Regions from separate parts of the Serratia sp. CoH_134_PS_4 genome, predicted to be linked through region 1. Evidence: predicted binding sites of a transcription regulator. Region 1 holds the regulator's gene; the other holds the start of a gene.

The links. The regulator PhoB, encoded in region 1, activates phosphate uptake and scavenging genes when phosphate is short. The targets are predictions, from matches to a motif close to CTGTCATAAAACTGNCNNAT.
Region 2: a site for PhoB is predicted at 1,289-1,308, ahead of AC2FCQ_RS14970 (heavy metal response regulator transcription factor). Genes of this name have one in related genera too.

The regions. Positions count from the first base shown of each region.
Region 1 is NZ_JBXWKI010000004.1:251,146-257,274, reverse strand. Features, by position in the region: gene sbcD (exonuclease subunit SbcD) at 1-435, opposite strand, end outside; gene phoB (phosphate response regulator transcription factor PhoB) at 651-1,340, shown strand; gene phoR (phosphate regulon sensor histidine kinase PhoR) at 1,365-2,681, shown strand; gene AC2FCQ_RS09525 (PstS family phosphate ABC transporter substrate-binding protein) at 2,697-3,635, shown strand; gene brnQ (branched-chain amino acid transport system II carrier protein) at 4,236-5,555, shown strand; gene proY (proline-specific permease ProY) at 5,627-6,129, shown strand, end outside.
Region 2 is NZ_JBXWKI010000008.1:238,427-244,555, reverse strand. Features, by position in the region: gene AC2FCQ_RS14975 (heavy metal sensor histidine kinase) at 1-556, opposite strand, end outside; gene AC2FCQ_RS14970 (heavy metal response regulator transcription factor) at 553-1,224, opposite strand; gene AC2FCQ_RS14965 (hypothetical protein) at 1,365-1,991, shown strand; gene AC2FCQ_RS14960 (cytochrome b/b6 domain-containing protein) at 2,050-2,655, shown strand; gene AC2FCQ_RS14955 (molybdopterin-dependent oxidoreductase) at 2,648-3,415, shown strand; gene AC2FCQ_RS14950 (hypothetical protein) at 3,686-3,886, shown strand; gene ygbI (DNA-binding transcriptional repressor YgbI) at 3,913-4,677, opposite strand; gene ltnD (L-threonate dehydrogenase) at 4,958-5,872, shown strand; gene otnK (3-oxo-tetronate kinase) at 5,872-6,129, shown strand, end outside.

The sequences.
Region 1 (6,129 bases):
TCGGCTGGTAAGCAGATCTCGTGGGCGTAAGAACGGGATGGCGCACAGCACGGCGCCCGGTTGGCCGTCGCGTTGGTTCAGGACCACGATTTGCTGTTCGGTTTCAGCCTGCGCGTTGGCGATCACCGTCGTATTCAGGCAGGAAAGCAATTCACGCGACTCATTTAAGGTCGCCACGGAATCGTGGTTACCTCCCAGCACCACTAATTGGCAGCCGGTATGTTGCAGCTCTACCACGAAGCGGTTGTACAGTTCGCGGGCATAGCTGGGTGGCGAACCGGTATCGAACAGGTCCCCGGCGACGATCAGTGCATCCACCTGATGTTGCTCGATTTGGTCTATCAGCCAGCGCAGAAAAGCCTGGTGCTCGGCGGCACGGCTTTTGGTGAAAAAGTACTGGCCAAGATGCCAGTCAGAGGTGTGGATCAGGCGCATGACACTCCCGGGGCGATAAGCTAATGGCGGTGATTATAAAGGGCACCGCGGCGGCTGTCGTGACGGAATCATTATGACAACTGAATGATTTTTCTTTGACGTTGGAAATAATCGCTATGCTTACTGCCTATAACAGGGTGTTCTTTTCATAAAAGTGTCATAAAACTGACGCATAATGGCGCCCGCAGATAGCTAACACATTGGCAGGATTGACGATGGCAAGACGCATATTGGTGGTGGAAGATGAAGCGCCGATCCGTGAGATGGTGTGCTTTGTGTTGGAACAGAATGGTTACCAACCGTTGGAAGCCGAGGATTATGACAGTGCCGTGACACGCCTGTCTGAACCGTTCCCTGATTTAGTGTTGCTCGACTGGATGTTACCCGGGGGATCCGGCATTCAGTTTATCAAGCATATGAAGCGTGAAGCGCTAACCCGCGATATTCCGGTGATGATGCTGACAGCGCGTGGTGAAGAAGAAGACCGGGTTCGTGGTCTGGAAGTCGGTGCGGATGATTACATCACCAAACCGTTCTCGCCGAAGGAACTGGTGGCACGTATCAAGGCGGTAATGCGCCGTATTTCACCCATGGCAGTGGAAGAAGTGATTGAAATGCAAGGGCTGAGCCTGGACCCTTCCTCACACCGCGTGATGGCTAACGAGCAAGCGCTGGATATGGGGCCGACCGAGTTCAAGCTGTTGCACTTCTTTATGACCCACCCTGAGCGAGTTTATAGCCGCGAACAGTTGCTTAATCACGTCTGGGGCACTAACGTTTATGTGGAAGACCGCACCGTTGACGTGCATATCCGCCGACTCCGTAAGGCGTTAGAGACCACTGGTCATGACAAAATGGTTCAAACCGTTCGGGGCACAGGCTACCGATTCTCAACGCGCTACTGATCGCGCCGCGCTGGAGAATATGCCGTGTTAGAACGTCTATCCTGGAAGAGGCTGGCCCTGGAGCTGGCCCTTTTCTGCCTACCTGCCTTATTACTGGGGCTGATTTTCGGTTATCTGCCCTGGTTGCTGCTTGCCTCCGTGCTGGCTGCGCTGGTGTGGAACTTCTACAACCAACTTAAACTTTCTCACTGGCTGTGGGTTGACCGCAGCATGACACCGCCACCCGGGCGCTGGAGCTGGGAACCGCTGTTTTACGGCTTATACCAGATGCAACAGCGAAACCGTCGCCGACGTCGTGAGCTGGCGTTATTGATCAAACGTTTCCGCAGCGGCGCAGAGTCACTGCCTGATGCGGTGGTGATGACGACCGTTGAAGGTAACATCTTCTGGTGTAACGGGTTGGCGCAGCATCTGCTGGGTTTCCGTTGGCCTGAAGATAACGGCCAACACATCCTGAACCTGCTGCGTTATCCGGAATTCAGCCACTATCTGCAACAGCAGGAGTTCTCTCGACCGTTAACGCTGCAGTTGAACAATGAGCATTACGTTGAGTTTCGCGTGATGCCGTATTCAGAAGGGCAACTGTTGATGGTTGCGCGTGACGTTACACAAATGCGTCAGCTTGAAGGCGCCCGGCGCAACTTCTTTGCCAACGTCAGTCATGAGTTGCGTACTCCGCTGACGGTATTGCAGGGCTACCTGGAAATGATGAGCGACGAAGAGCTGGATGGTTCACTGCGGGGCAAGGCGTTGGGCACCATGCAGGAACAGACTCGCCGCATGGATGGTCTGGTCAAGCAGCTGCTGACACTGTCGCGTATTGAAGCCGCGCCAAATGTAGAAATGAACGAGCGGGTCGATATTCCGTTGATGCTGCGAGTGCTGCAACGCGAAGCGCAGTCATTGAGCGGCGGGAACCATGAGATTACTTTCCGGGTGAACGAACAGCTTAAGGTTTTTGGCAACGACGACCAGTTGCGCAGTGCGGTATCCAACCTGGTGTATAACGCTGTGAATCACACGCCAAAGGGCACCAATATTGAGGTGAGCTGGCAACAAACGCCAAGCGGCGCGCAGTTCCAGGTCAGTGATAACGGGCCGGGCATCGCTGCAGAGCATATTCCACGTCTGACCGAACGTTTTTACCGCGTTGATAAGGCGCGTTCACGCCAGACTGGCGGCAGTGGGTTGGGGTTGGCGATCGTTAAGCATGCATTAAGTCATCATGACGCACGTCTGGAGATCCTCAGCGAACAGGGCATGGGTACCCGATTCATTTTTACCTTGCCTAACCGGTTGATTGTTCCCGCAGCTTTATCAGAGAATGCGGTGAAAAATTAACGCGCGAGAGGCTCAATGATCCGAATTACCCGAGGGCTACTGCTTTGCCTGGTGCTGTTGGCGAGTCGTGGCGCGCTGGCGCAGCCGGACGGCATGCTGTCCGGTAATTTGTCGAGCGTCGGTTCCGATACGCTGGCAAATCTCATGGCGCTGTGGGCGCAAGATTTCAGTCAGCATTATCCCAACGTTAATTTGCAGATCCAGGCCGCGGGGTCCTCTACTGCCCCCACCGCATTGGCGGCAGGGGCGGCGCAGCTTGGGCCGATGAGCCGACCGATGAAAGCGGCAGAGGTTTCGGCGTTCGAACACCGCTACGGTTATGCGCCGTTGGCGGTACCGGTCGCTGTCGATGCGCTGGTCGTGTTGGTCCATCAGGACAACCCTCTGCGTGGGCTTAACCTGCAGCAGCTTGACCGAATTTTTTCCGCCACTCTGCGCTGTGGTGAAAGCCAACCGTTGACGCGCTGGGGGGAACTGGGGCTGACCGGTGATTGGCAGCAGCGAGCCTTGCAACGTTTTGGGCGTAATTCTGCCTCCGGTACTTACGGCTATTTCAAGCTGCGTGCGCTGTGCGGCGGCGACTTTATGCCGCGCGTCAATGAATTGCCCGGTTCTGCCTCGGTGGTGCAGGCCGTTGCCGGTTCACTCAATAGCATTGGTTACGCCAGCATCGGTTTTCGTGCCAGTGGTGTGCGGCTACTGCCGTTGGCTGAGTCTGGTGAAAACTATATCACTCCCAATGATGCCAATGTACGCAATGGCAGCTACCCGCTGTCGCGCTACCTGTATATCTACATCAATAAAGCGCCCAACCAGCCGTTGGAGCCGCTGACCGCAGCCTTCCTCGATCGCGTATTGTCCGATACCGGGCAAGACCTGGTTAATCACGACGGTTATCTGCCGCTGCCCCCCGATACCCTGCATAAAACCCGATTGGCATTGGGCTTGAAATAAGCGCTCCAGAAACACGCATCCTGATTTGGCGCTGCGCGGGCGGCGGCGAAGCGCCGCGTTTTGCAGCGGCTTGCACGCATGTTAAAGGTTGGCAGACAGCCGCAGTGGAATAAGCTGCAAAAACGCCATGAGCCTCTTTTGGCGGCTTTGATAAAGGCTGAAACCCGTTCATACCGCGCGGAAACTGAGTGTTTATTGGCGTTTTCGCGCGGACATTGGCTATAGGTTTCACGTTTTGTGAGATGGTTGCTCAAAAATGATACAAATCATGTATTGTATATTTATTGATAACCACTATGATCGACTGGTGCTTAAAGATTATCTGGTCGATAGCTCTGCTTTTTGTCATGCGTCTTGCCTTTCAACGCTATAAACGTTTAACTTAGGCCTCGTTGTCGGACTAAACCTCCATTTATAACTCTTAAAACTCTGCCCATCATCATGAGTGGTCACTTTCGAATAAGGACAAAACGCCGGAAAAAATGCGTTTTCTGCTCTTATTGGTCTCGCGATGAAATGGCAAGCCGGCAACCGGGTGGGGCATAACGCCACCACGATATCGGGCACTTTTTTTCATTTGAACAGGCAACACGACATCGTATGAGTCATCGTTTAACGTCAAAAGATATTATTGCATTGGGTTTTATGACCTTTGCCTTATTCGTCGGTGCTGGGAATATCATTTTCCCGCCGATGGTCGGTTTACAGTCCGGTGAACACGTCTGGACCGCAGCTATCGGCTTCCTGATTACCGCTGTCGGCCTACCGGTAATGACCGTGATTGCCTTGGCTCGTGTGGGTGGCGGCATTGACGCCCTGAGCACGCCAATTGGCCGTCGCGCGGGTTTGCTGCTGGCAACGGTCTGCTATCTGGCCGTCGGCCCACTGTTTGCTACGCCGCGCACCGCGACCGTTTCCTTCGAAGTGGGTATTGCCCCCCTGACCGGTGATGGCGCCATGCCGTTGTTTATTTATAGCCTGGTGTATTTCGCCCTGGTGATCGGCATTTCCCTGTATCCGGGCCGTCTGCTCGATACCGTGGGACACGTGTTGGCACCGCTGAAAATTGTTGCGCTGGGTGCACTCGGCATTGCCGCGCTGGCCTGGCCTGCGGGTACGCCAATTCCGGCGACTGAGGTTTATCAGAACGTTCCGTTCTCTACCGGTTTCGTTAACGGCTATCTGACCATGGATACGCTGGGTGCGCTGGTGTTCGGTATCGTTATCGTTAATGCCGCGCGTTCCCGTGGTGTTAAAGATGCCGGTCTGCTGACGCGTTATACCATTCTGGCCGGTTTGATCGCCGGTGTCGGCCTGACGCTGGTTTACTTGAGCCTGTTCAAACTGGGTTCCGGTAGCGGCGTGCTGGTTCCTGATGCCACCAACGGTGCGGTGATTCTGCATGCTTACGTGCAAAACACCTTCGGTGGGTTGGGCAGTTTCTTCCTGGCGGCCTTGATTTTCATCGCCTGTATGGTAACGGCCGTGGGCCTGACCTGCGCCTGTGCCGAGTTCTTCGCCCAGTACCTGCCGTTCTCCTATAAGACGCTGGTGTTTATCCTGGGGCTGTTCTCGATGTTGGTTTCAAACCTGGGCCTGAGCCATCTGATTCAGATCTCTATCCCGGTGCTGACCGCGATTTACCCGCCGTGTATCGTCCTGGTGGTGCTGAGCTTCACCCTGCGTTGGTGGCACAGCGCGCCGCGTATCATCGCGCCGGTGATGTTAGTCAGCCTGTTGTTTGGTATCCTTGACGCAGTGAAAGCGTCCACCTTCCAGTCTTTACTGCCGAATTGGACGAATCACCTGCCACTGGCGGATCAGGGGTTGGCATGGTTGCCGCCGTCTCTGTTGATACTGGTGCTGGTCGCCATTTATGACCGGGTTTGTACGCGCACTGAAGTGACCGCGCACTCCTAATCTCCCGGCTAAATTTTGGGCCACGGACTTGTCCGTGGCTTTTTTACGTTTAAAAAACACGGGTTATTTTCATGCAACAACAGTCACCTGCCGTCCCTGCGGCCAATAAGCTAAAACGCGGTCTCAGTACGCGTCACATTCGCTTTATGGCTCTGGGTTCGGCTATCGGTACCGGTCTGTTCTATGGTTCGGCAGACGCCATTAAAATGGCAGGCCCGAGCGTTTTGCTGGCCTACCTGATTGGCGGTATCGTCGCCTTTATTATCATGCGCGCGCTGGGCGAGATGTCGGTCAACAACCCGCAGGCCAGTTCGTTTTCACGCTATGCGCAGGACTACCTTGGCCCTATGGCGGGGTATATCACGGGCTGGACCTACTGTTTCGAAATCCTGATTGTCGCCATTGCCGATGTGACCGCTTTCGGTATCTATATGGGCATTTGGTTCCCTGAGGTGCCGCATTGGATTTGGGTGCTTAGCGTGGTGCTGGTGATCGGCGCCATCAACCTGATGAGCGTGAAGGTCTTCGGTGAACTGGAGTTTTGGTTCTCGTTCTTTAAAGTGGCCACCATCAT
Region 2 (6,129 bases), on a different contig from region 1:
TTAAGATAAATGCCACAACAACGGCCGCCACTATCCGCCAAAGATAACGGGCCAGCATCTTCTGTTCGTTTATCATCACGTGGGCTGCCGAGATTTGCAGCAAATTACCGTCTTCCAGTTTGATCAGCGCCGATGCGACCCGTAATGGCACACCTTGCGCCGTCTGCCCACTCTGCACCGCACTCACACGCTGGGGTGTATCAAGGGGCGTTGGAGTGATCGGCGGCAGAGTCAGTTTGGCGGGGTTCACATTGATTAACGGCTTCTTTCCCGGCTGTTGAAAAATTAGCACGTCCTGCTCGTTGCCCAACATATTTTCGAACAAGCCGGTATTCGCCGTCAGCCGCTCGATAGGGAAACGCTGGCTGAGCAAATTGCGGTAATACTCGACCCGTCCGGTGACCTGTAAATCGCTGCGGGTGATCATCTCCTGACGCATCGCACCGTACAGGTACCAACCCGCTCCGCTGACAACCAACGCCGCGACCAGCGCAAACAACATGGCACTACGAAGCGTCAGCGACAGCGCACGCCAGCGTTGGATGCGTATTTTCATGAGCGCGGCTCGCAAACGTAGCCAATACCGCGCACGCTGTGGATCAATTTGACGTCAAACGGCCGATCAATCTTTGCGCGCAGCCGCTTGATCGCCACGTCCACGACGTTGGTATCACTGTCAAAATTCATGTCCCACACCTGGGACGCGATCATGGTACGTGACAATACCTCGCCTTCCCGCCGTACCAGCAGGTGCAACAGCATAAATTCTTTGTTGGTCAGTGGAATCACCACATCTTGCCGCACGGCCTTACGCCGCAGAACGTCCAGCTGTAAATCGGCAATTGCGTAGTGGTCGGCTTCTCGCACCGTACCGCGGCGCAGCAACGTCCGCAGGCGCAGCACCAGCTCGGTGAAAGAAAAGGGTTTAATCAAATAGTCGTCAGCGCCCAACTCCAGGCCATGGATGCGATCCTGCACCCCATCGCGCGCGGTCAGAAACAGGATTGGCACGTCGCTTTTCTTGCGTAGAACCTCAATGATCTGCCAACCGTCCAACCCCGGCAGCATCACGTCGAGCACAATGGCGTCGTAAGCCTGTTCCAACGCCTGAAACAGGCCATCGGTACCGTTACGTGCCAAATCGACGCTGTATCCCGCCTCCGTCAGCCCTTTCTTCAGGTAATCGCCCGTGCTGATGTCGTCTTCAACCACCAGTATTCGCATTGTCATCGCCTCATTACACCAGCGGAAATACTAGCAGTTTCGGCGGACATTCTTGATGACATTAATGTCATCAAACAGACATGGTGCTGTCCCTATTGTTCAACCATGCTTAATCGGCAACCTTAACAGAGGAAAACTTTATGATTACCCGTCATCGTTTTGCCGGTTTGCTGCTGTCCACCCTCATGCTGTGTAGTGGGGCCGCAGGCGCGGCTCAAGCAACAGGCAAGGTCATTTCCCCACTGCGTGGCACTATCGACCAGGTTACCGACAGCAGCCTACAGGTCACCGACCGTAAAGGGGAGAAGGTCAGCGTTAAACTCAACGATCAAACCCGGGTGCTCAGCGTCTCGAAAGGCACCCTGGATGACATTAAACCGGATAGCTTTATCGGCACTGCGGCAGTACCACAACCGGACGGATCACTGAAGGCGCTGGAAGTCCACGTCTTCGCCGCCAGCCTGCGCGGTACCGGTGAAGGGCACTCCGCCTGGGAGTCTGCCGACGGCAAAGTCGATACCATGACCAACGGCACCGTTGGCAAGCTGGTTAAATCCAATGGCCGCACGCTGACCGTGACCTACGGTAACCAGCAGAAGACCGTTAACGTGCCGGAAGATGTGCCGATCGTCACCCTGGATCCCGGCGACCGCAGCCTGCTAAAACCCGGTGCACACATCGTGCTGTTTTCTGCCACGGACGACAAAGGCGAACGCGTCGCCACCCGTATTTCCGCCGGGAAAGACGGCACCGTTCCGCCGATGTAATTAGGTTGTGCCCCGCCATTGGCAATGTCATGACGGGGCACCGTCTAAGGAGTACATAATGAAAACCCCCGTACGGCGGCCGGTGCACCGCTGGCCAGTCCGCATCACCCATTGGGTTAACCTGTTCGCCATGGTTTGCATGTTTATGAGCGGCTGGGAGATCTACAACGCCTCACCCCTGTTCGGTTTCCGCTTCCCGCCGCTGGTCACACTTGGCGGTTGGCTGGGCGGCGCGATTGGCTGGCATCTGGCGGTCATGTGGCTTTTGGCCGGCAATGCGCTGTGCTATTTGCTGTGGAGCCTGTTCAGTGGCCATTTCCGTCATGACCTGTTGCCGCTCAGCGCCGGCGCACTGCGACAGGATATCTGGCAGGCGCTGACGCTACGGCTAACGCATCAGCATGGTCGTTATAACGCCATTCAAAAACTGATGTATCTCGGGGTGCTGGTTCTGGGACTGCTACTGGTGCTGTCCGGCCTGGCAATCTGGAAGCCGGTGCAATTACAAGGATTAGTGAGTCTGTTTGGTGGCTTTGACACGGCACGTTACGTTCACTTTTTTGCCATGTCCGGTATTGGCTTATTTGTGATCATTCACCTGTTGATGGTGATTATCGTGCCGCGCACGTTGTGGGCAATGATTACGGGTGGCAAACATGAATGATAAAAAACAACGGCCTTTAGCACCGACGCTGGAACCGGACCAAAAGAAACAGCTGGTCAATCTGCAACGCCGTCTGATGCTACGTTCGGGTCTGACGCTGGGCGGCATCGCCATGCTGACCGGTTGCAACCTCCAAGACGGGGACCAGGTGGATAACGTGTTGTGGGCCATGTCGCGCTGGAACGATCGGGTGCAGGCCTGGCTGTTTAACGGCCAAAAGCTGGCGCAAACCTATAGCCCGGAGCAAATTACCCATCCGTTCCCGTTTAACGCGTTTTACCCCGAGTACAACGTCCCAGAGGTGGATCTTGCCAGTTATCGTCTGGAAGTCTCCGGCAAAGTCGAGAAAACCGCCTCCTGGACACTCGAACAGTTGCAACGCTTGCCGCAGCAGAGCCAAATAACCCGCTTGATTTGCATCGAGGGGTGGAGCGCCATCGGTCAATGGGGCGGCGTGCCGCTGCGCAACTTTCTGCAGCATGTCGGCGCCGATCTGAACGCCCGCTATGTGGGTTTCAAATGCGCGGACCGTTATTACTCCAGTATCGACATGGCCACAGCGCTGCATCCACAAACCATTCTGGCGTTGGATTTCGCGGGTAAAGCACTGCCGGCCGATTACGGCTACCCGCTACGGCTGCGAGTGCCAACCAAGTTGGGATTCAAGAACGCCAAACATATCGCCGCCATTTTTGTCAGTGATACCAACCCCGGTGGCTACTGGGAAGATCAGGGTTATAACTGGTTTAGCGGAATTTAGTGTTCTGCGCGGCGCCGCGCAGAAAGCCGATTAGCCGATTAGCCGATTAGCCGATTAGCCGCATGAATTATACCTTTTCTGAACGTGAGTACCTATTCGTCGACGGGGTGGGTAAAACTATTATCGACTTCGGTATCCAATATCAAGCTAGGCTTGTTTTTAGCGTCCCCTTGAGACCGGCTTTGGCCAAAATCTATGATCAACTATTGAAAAAACACGCTCAAAGAGTACGGTATTTGTACAAAATGGAATTCATAAAGGACGGACTCTATGTCATCGAAATTTAACGCCTTGGAGCACGCGTTGGAGCCGGATTTTACCTCTCCAAGTATTAAAGAACAGCGCCTGAAAGCCATGCAAGCCTTCCATGAAGCCTGGTGGGAACAACGATGTCAGGAATGGCGTGAACGAGGCCAACTCGGTGAGCCAGGACCGGTCATCCATCATTACGATACCGCCAAGATGCCATAACCCCCGCCAGGGGGCTCTGTTTAGCTTCACTCTCCCGTCGTCATCAGCGTGATATCCGCCTGCAGGATTGCCTCCCGCGCCGTGGTGGGGAGATTGTCATCGGTAATAATGGCGTCAAACGCCGCGATCGGCAGCGCCAGGTAGGTGGCTATCTTGCCGTATTTGGAGGTGTCACTGAGCAGGATGCAGCGCCGGCTGGCGTCAACAATGGCTTTTTTCACCATCACCTTGTCTTCATTCGGCGTCGATAGGCCACGCATGCTCCATGACGAAGCGGAAATAAATGCCAGATCGATAAACAACCCGCGTAGTGCCTGCGCCGCAGCTTCACCGACACATGAACGGTTCTCGCGACAGACGGTACCGCCGGTATGAATGATCTTGCACTGGCTGTGCTCGATCAGGTAACCCGCAATCACAAAATCATTGGTGACGACCGTTAGATCGTCGCGATCGCTGATATGTTTCGCCAGCGCCAGCGTCGTGGTGCCTGCATCCAGATAGATACAACTATTGGGGGGGATCTGCCGGGCCGCCAATTGACCGATAGCCGCTTTCTGCTGGCTGTACATCCCTTCTTTGTCCTGATGCGACGGCTCTATCGCTACCCGTTCTGCGGACTGCACGCCGCCTGAAACCGCCAGAACTGCGCCCTGCTCCTCAAGCTTTTGCAGATCGCGGCGAATGGTCATATGCGACACACCCAACCGTTCGGTCAATTCAGCAATGCTGACTACCCCGCGTTCAGATACCAGCGCTAATATTTGCTGGTGGCGTTCTACAGGTATCACGATTCCCTCTCTTTGCCGCAGTGATAATAATTGTGATTTTACGTCAATTTTCGTTCTACGAAAGCGTCCTCTTTTCAGGTCGTGAGGCTGGTCATGCTATCAATAATATATTTTTAATAGTTAAAACAGTTGGATAACCCTCACTTTCATTTTACTTGGTCGGTGAGCCTGATTGATAATCTGTTAATAATTGTGATACCGATCGCTGACGCTGTCCAGATAAGCGCTTATATTTAACACAACAAAACAAATTATCACTAAAATTAACATGAGGTATGGCATGACACAGCCACGTGATTTTGCAGTTTGCATCGTTGGATTGGGTTCTATGGGAATGGGCGCAGCAAAGTCGTGCATTAACGCGGGGCTAACGACGTACGGTGTCGATCTTAACCCACAGGCGCTGACTGCATTACAGCAAGCCGGCGCCAAGCAAGCCGCTAACAACGCTGACGGTTTCGCGGCGGATTTGGACGCGGTATTACTGCTGGTGGTAAATGCCGTGCAGGTGAAACAGATCTTGTTTGGTGATAACGGCCTGGCAGCGAAGCTGAAGCCCAATACGCCGGTCATGGTGTCCTCCACCATTTCGGCCACCGACGCCAAAGAGATCGAACAACAGCTACGGGCACAGGGCCTGAACATGCTGGACGCCCCCGTTTCCGGTGGTGCGACGAAGGCCGCTGAGGGTCAAATGACCGTGATGGCATCTGGCGCGGAAACGACGTTCCGCCAGCTACAACCGGTTCTTGATGCGATTGCCGGCAAAGTTTATCGCATTGGCGAAGACATTGGCCTGGGAGCCACGGTGAAAATCATCCACCAGTTGCTGGCCGGTGTGCATATCGCCGCCGGTGCGGAGGCCATGGCGCTTGCGGCCCGCGCAGGCATCCCTCTGGACGTGATGTACGATGTCGTCACTCATGCCGCCGGCAATTCATGGATGTTCGAGAACCGCATGCAGCACGTGGTCGATGGTGACTATGCACCTAAATCAGCGGTGGATATTTTCGTGAAAGATCTGGGGCTGGTGACGGATACCGCCAAAGAACTGCATTTCCCGCTGCCCCTGGCTTCCACCGCCTTTAATATGTTCACCGCTGCCAGCAACGCCGGTTTTGGTAAAGAGGACGACAGCGCCGTGATCAAGATTTTCGCTGGTATAGATCTGCCGCAGAAAAAGGAGAACGCATAATGCTGCTCGGCGTCATCGCAGACGATTTTACCGGGGCCACCGATATTGCCAGTTTTCTGGTTGAAAACGGCCTATCCACCGTCCAGTTGAACGGGGTTCCACAGGATGATTTCCCCGTTGCGTCGCAGGCCGTGGTCATCAGCCTGAAATCTCGCTCCTGCCCTGCAGCACAGGCGATTGAACAGTCATTACAGGCGCTGGCTTGGTTACAACGCCAGGGATGCCAACAGTTTTACTTCAAGTATTGTTCGACCTTC